DNA from 2 places in the Micromonospora sp. CPCC 205539 genome. Region 2 is predicted to be linked to the other one. Evidence: riboswitches for the same ligand, from Rfam matches in the RefSeq annotation. Region 2 holds a riboswitch; the other holds the start of a gene.
What was found. A riboswitch is a leader RNA that binds a small molecule or an ion and turns the genes downstream of it on or off. The one in region 2 is predicted to bind cyclic di-AMP.
Positions count from the first base shown of each region.

Region 1 (3,177 bases), on a different contig from region 2:
TCGCCTCGACGCTGGAGGTGATCTCGCTCGGTGACCAGCTCGCCGGCCGCCTGGAGGGCAAGTCGAGCCTGGGTCGGCTCGGCCTGCTCACCCACTCCACCGCCGGCTTCATCGACCCGGGCTTCTCCGGGCACGTGACGCTGGAGCTCTCCAACGTGGCGAACCTGCCGATCACCCTCTGGCCGGGTATGAAGATCGGGCAGCTCTGCATCTTCCGGCTCTCCTCGCCGGCCGAGCACCCGTACGGCTCGGTGGTCTACGGGTCGCGCTACCAGGGGCAGCGCGGGCCGACGCCGAGCCGCGCCTGGCAACACTGGCGCACCTGGCCGACCCGCTGATCCCGACGAACTGACGACGAGGGCCCGCCGCGACGAATCGCGACGGGCCCTCTGCTTGTCGTGGATCAGCCTGGACGGCCGTAGCTGTGGATCGGGCCGTCGTCGACCCTCTTCATCTTGACCGGTTGACCGGCCTGCGAGGCGTGCACCACCCAGCCGTCGCCGACGTACATGCCGACGTGGTGGATGTCGCTGTAGTAGAAGACCAGGTCACCGGGCCGAAGGTCGCCCTTGCTGACGTTCTTGGTCACCCGGCTCTGCTGGGCGGCGTTGTGCGGCAGGGACACGCCGGCCTTCTTCCAGGCGGCCAGCATGAGCCCCGAGCAGTCGTACGAGTTGGGGCCTTCGGCGCCCCACACGTAGGGCTTGCCGATCTGCGCGCACGCGAACTTGACCGCCACTCCGGCGGCGCCGCCGGGGTAGCTGGCCGGGCACGGCGCGGGGCGCAGCGGGCCGCCGCCGCCATTGCCGTAGACCTTGAGCCGCAGCTTCTGCAGCCGGTCGATCTCCTCGTTGATCTGCTTTTTCTTCGCCGCGAGCTGGGCCTCGGTCCGGGTCAGCTGGACCACCATCTCGTCCAGCGGGGCCTTCTGCTGGGCGAGCTGGTCGCGCAGGTCGGCGACCTCGCGTACGTCCTGCTGCTGATTGTGGGCGAACCGGTCGAGCATCTCGAGCTGCCCGACCACCTCGCTGGGCGAGCGGCTGCCGAGCACGGCGTTGACGGTGGAGACGTTCTCACCCTTGTAGGCGCGGACGGCCAGGGCGCTGACCTTGTCCATCGCAGCGTCGACCTGGCGCTCCAGCGGGGCGATCCGGGCGGCCAGGGCGTCGGCCTGCTTGCGCTTGACGGCCAGGTCGGTCCGGGTGGCGTTGTGCCGTTCGATGATCGGCTCGAGCTTGTTCCAGTCGGCGTCGATCTGGCGCTCGATCTCGGCGACGGACGGGTCTGCGTGGGCCGCCGTGGCGCTGCCGGTCAGAACGACGGCGACGCCGACCAGTGCGGCGAGGGCGGTGGTGAATCGGGACCAGCGTGGGCGCGGCACAGTCGTCGTCGGGCCGGCTGATGCCGACCACTCGGACGACGGCTGCGGGGCATGGTGGGCCACCGGGTTCCGTACTCCTTCTTCCTGACCGCCTACCGGGTTAGCTGACGGGTTCGGGCGGGAAGTGGGCGCCCTACCGCAGTGGATGCGGATTCACCCCGAGGGACCTGGGTCCCCGGTTCGCTCGAAAGCGACTCGGCGGTGTCGGTCCGTTACCGCCCGGGGTGGGCGGACCTGCTACCGGGCCGACAAATGACCAGAGTAGAGACGCCCGTTACCGCTTCGCAACCCGTGCCGCCGTGACACTCCGTACCGATTGCGCGGGGTCACCGTCCGTACGCGAAGGTTTTCTTCTCAAGACTTCGATAAATGGAAAGGTATTGACGCGGACTCCCGGACGGCGCGATGGTGACCTCACCTGCACTCGCCGAATATAGGGGGTTCGATGCAAGGTCCAGACCTGACGGCCGGCCGGCGCGCACTGCTCGCCGCCGCCGTGGTCGCCGCCGCGACCGCGGTACCGCTCTCCGCCGGCCCGGCCGCCGCCGCACCCACCGCCGACCGTCAGCAGCAGTACGTCGCGGCGGCAGCGGAGTACGGCGTGCCGACGGACGTGCTGCTCGGCGTCTCCTACCTGGAGTCGCGCTGGGACAGCAACGACGGCACACCGAGCACCGGTGCCGGCTACGGCCCGATGCACCTGACCGACGCCCGGCACGTGACCGCCCTGCCCGGGACCGGACACCACGACGCCGGCACCGAAGACCCGCGGGGCGACGACTCCCGCTCGGCGGTGGCGCTCGCACCCCGGCCGGCCGAGGATCCCGCACCGCCTGCCGCCGCGTTGCAGACCGTGGACGCGGCCGCCGCCCTGACCGGCGCCGCCCCCGAGTCGCTACGCACCGACGCCGACGTCAACATCCGGGGCGGGGCGGCGCTGCTGGCCTCGTACCAGAGGGAGTTGGGCGCACCGGTCGGCGCCGGCACCGACCCAGCCACCTGGTACGGCGCGGTGGCCCGCTACGCCGGCGCGGACAGCGCCGACGCCGCGGCGGCCTTCGCCGACGAGGTCTTCACCACCATCGGGGCCGGCGAGTCGCGGGTGACCGACGACGGTCAGCGGATCACGCTGCCGCCCCGGGCCGTCCAGCCGGAGCGTTCCTGGCTGGATCGGCTGGGGCTGCGCCGGCTCGCCCGACCGGACGGGCTGGAATGCCCCACCACCATCTCCTGCGAGTGGATCCCGGCGCCCTACGCGGCGTTCGGCGACGGGGACTACGGCAACCACGACCTCTCCGACCGGCCCTCCCGGCAGAAGATCGAGTACATCGTCATCCACGACACCGAGGGCAGCTACGCGACGACCTTGAAACTCGTCCAGGACCCCACCTACGTGAGCTGGCACTACACGCTGCGCTCGGTGGACGGGCACATTGCCCAGCACGTGAAGACGAAGGACGTCGCCTGGCACGCCGGCAACTGGTTCGTCAACTCCAAAGCGGTCGGGCTGGAGCACGAGGGCTTCGCCGCGCAGGGCACCTGGTACACGGAGGCGATGTACCGGACCTCGGCGAAGCTGGTGCGACACCTGGCGCTGCGGTTGGGCGTCCCGCTGGACCGTCAGCACATCATCGGTCACGACAACGTGCCCGGCACCATCGCCGCGAACGTCCGCGGGATGCACTGGGACACCGGCCCGTACTGGGACTGGACGCACTACTTCGAGCTGCTGCACGCGCCCCGGCTGGACACCGGCACCCCGGCCACCGGGCTGGTCCGGATCGACCCGGACTTCG
Region 1 is NZ_JBAKHW010000004.1:211,204-214,380, forward strand. Features, by position in the region: gene dcd (dCTP deaminase) at 1-338, shown strand, start outside; gene V6V47_RS05350 (C40 family peptidase) at 404-1,444, opposite strand; cyclic di-AMP (ydaO/yuaA leader) riboswitch at 1,457-1,592, opposite strand; gene V6V47_RS05355 (N-acetylmuramoyl-L-alanine amidase) at 1,827-3,177, shown strand, end outside.
Region 1: another riboswitch for cyclic di-AMP. It lies ahead of V6V47_RS05350 (C40 family peptidase); the one in region 2 lies ahead of V6V47_RS12705 (C39 family peptidase).

Region 2 (3,177 bases):
CGACATGGAGACCGCCGTCTTCTACCAGTTCCTGATCGAGGTGCCGCAGGCCGCCGTCATCTGGTCGGCCCTTTTCCTGCTGGCGATGACCGTCCTCGTCGTGCTGGTCGCCCGCAACGATCAGGACCAGCCGGCGGCCGATCCGCCCCCGCCGGCGCCGACCGCTCGGGAGTTGGCTGCCGCCGAGGCTGTCGATCTGAGCAGGTACGCCGAGGAGGTGGCCGTCGCCGCGGCCGGCGCCGCGCAGACCGCTCGCCGACGGCGGGCCGACTGGCTGGCCGCGCAGGAGGCGGTGGAGGCGGCGTGGGCCGGGTACGACGAGGCGGACACCGCCGCGCGCCGGGTCGCCGGTGCTGGCGCGCTACCCACCCCACGTACCCCGCGCACCCCCTTCGAGTACGCCGCCCGGGAGCGCTTTCTGCACCACGCGGCGGTGACGGCGCACTGGCGCGGTGAGCTGTCCATGGGCCAGCTCGGCGACGTGTTCGGGCAGCGGCACGGCTGGGACCCCCGTCGGCACCCGGTCGAGCAGGAGGTGCAGCTGCACCGGGCGATCCGGGACGGTCGGCGGGCCGACTACCAGGCCGCCGCCGGGCGGGAACGGACAGCCTGGCGGGACGCGGAGCTGGCCGCCGAGGCCGCCCGCGCCCTCGCGGAGGAGGCGTACGCGGCGGCAACCCGGCTGCGGCCCGACCCGGTTCCGGCCCGTCGCACGGTGTCCGCGGCGTTCCGGCCGGCAGTCGTGACGCGCTGGCGTCCGGCCCGCGTGGGCTGATTTCGCCGTTTGGTGGGTGAGCCCCGTCACACTGGCCAGGAATCGGGCGTGCGGCACGATCGGCCGGATTGTGCCCGTGAATTCGTCGGCATTGTTGACAACCTGTCCGGTTGTCGCCCGCAGGTGCCGCCGTAACCGCTTGTCCCATCGAGTCGCGTCAGTGGTAATACGCGCAGAAATTGTCGCGCCCCTTGAGGTTTACGCAGGTGAACCGCGCTTGGCAGGGCGTGAAGTGGCCAGTAGTGTCGGCTCGTCCGGTGCGGTAACCGATCGCAAGAGGCGACGCCGCGCCGACCCGCTCAATCGTGATCTACGAACCGGGGACCCACCAGTAAGTCCGGGGTGAATCCGCGAGCCACGGCCCGCGGTAGGGCGATCTTCCCGCCCGAATCCGTCAGCTAACCCGGTAGGCGGTGTCGGAAGGAGTTCCATTTCCGTGCAGCACCTCACCACCCCTCGGTTGTTCCCCCGCCTCCACGGCGTCGTGGTACCCCCGCTCATTCGTCCGGTGACGGTGAGCTGACCCCCGGGTCACCACCCTTCCCGCCCGGCCGCGCCGGGCGTACCCCTGAGCGGTTCACCATCCGCGGACCACGGTCCGCGCGCTGGCGCCTGCCCGGATACCGGCTCGGCCCCGGTGTGCCGCTCTCCCCCTGAACCGTGGAGGATCCCGTGAAGCACACCCTGAAGCGTCAGCTCCGCCGCCTCACCACTGAGCGTCCGTACCAGATCGTCGCCGCCTCTGCCGCGGCCCTCGCGCTCGCGACCACGACCGGCGCCCTGCTCGCCGGCACCGACGACGCGCCCGCCGCCGGCAAGCACACCGCGACCACGGTCGCCGAGATGCGCAGCGGCACGGTCACCTCCGGCAGCGACGCGCTCGTCATTCCCCCTTCGGCCAGCACGTCGCCGACCGCTGCGGCCCCGACCACCAGCGCCGCGTCGCCGGCCGCCAAGGCCAAGGCCAAGAGCAACCCGGACCTGACCCGTAAGCCGCAGCCGCCGAAGCCGCCCGCGACCAAGGTGCTCGACTACGACTACCAGGCGCAGATCACGTACTACAACTGCGGCCCGGCGGCCACCCGTAACGCGCTCAGCGCCACCGGCATCGACCGTACGCAGGACGAGCTGGGCGCCGAGCTGGGCACCACCGAGATGGGCACCAACTCGGCCGAGGACACCACCCGGGTGCTCAACGCCGAGGTGAAGGGCTCCCCGTACAAGACCCGGATGTTCCCGACCGCGCCGAGCCGGACGCAGATCGACCGCCTCCAGGCCGACGTGGTCGCGGCGATCACCGACCACCGTGGCGTGGTGGCCAACATCGTCGGCGACGCCACCGACACCGACGGCAACTGGCACTCCTACGGCGGCGGCCACTACATCGCCGTGGTCGGCTACAAGGACAGCGGCCGGACCGTGCGGATCGCCGACTCGGCGAACGCGGCTGACCCGGCGTACTGGATCAGCACCATCGACCTGGCCAACTGGATCACCAGCCGGGGTTACTCCGCCTGACCTGGGCGCGTAACGGCTGCGGGCGCCGTCCCCCACGAGGGGACGGCGCCCGCGGCGTCTGGACTCCACAATGGTGGATCTTTCTGCGGCATCGGCGGCGGCGACTCTCGTACCAGGGGCGGAAACCGTGGGAGACTGCGGCCGTGGTAGATGAATCGGGTGACCGCCCTGGCCGTCGGCCGGTCCTGCTGCTGCTGCACGGAATGGGGACGACCGGGGATGTCTGGCTGCCCTGGGCGTCGCTGCTCGAGCAGCACTGGCCCGGGCGGTGGCTCGTTCCGGACCTCGCGGGGCACGGCTGGTCGGCCCCGCTGTCGTCGTACTCCTTCGACGGGTTCGCTCAGCGGGTCGCCAACGGCCTCGCCGCCGACGACCGGATCGTCGTCCTCGGCCACTCGCTGGGCGGGGTGGTCGCTCTTGCCCTGGCCGCCCGCGCCGCGGGGACGCCGGTGGACGCGGTGGTCGGGCTCGGCATCAAGGCGGTCTGGTCACCCGCCGAGCTGACCCACGCCGCCGAGCTCGCCGCCCGCCCGGTGAGCTGGTTCGCCAACCGCACCGAGGCGGCTCGTCGCTACCTGCGGGTCGCCGGGCTCGCCGGCCTGGTCTCGCCGGACGACCCGATGGTGGACGCCGGCCTGCGTCAGGTCGACGGCCGGTGGCGGCTGGCGATGGACCCGGCCGCGTTCGCCGTGGGCGAGCCCGACCTCGCCGCGCTGCTGGCGGCGACCGACGTGCCCGTCGTGCTGGCGCGGGGCGAACTCGATCCGATGGTCACCGACGCGCAGCTCAAGGAGTTCGGCGTACCGGTCGCCACGCTGCCCGGGCTCGGCCACAACGCGCACGTGGAGGACCCGGCGGCCGTGCTCGCGCTGCTCGACCCGTAC
Region 2 is NZ_JBAKHW010000011.1:188,636-191,812, reverse strand. Features, by position in the region: gene V6V47_RS12710 (hypothetical protein) at 5-775, shown strand; cyclic di-AMP (ydaO/yuaA leader) riboswitch at 1,062-1,203, shown strand; gene V6V47_RS12705 (C39 family peptidase) at 1,436-2,293, shown strand; gene V6V47_RS12700 (alpha/beta fold hydrolase) at 2,437-3,177, shown strand, end outside.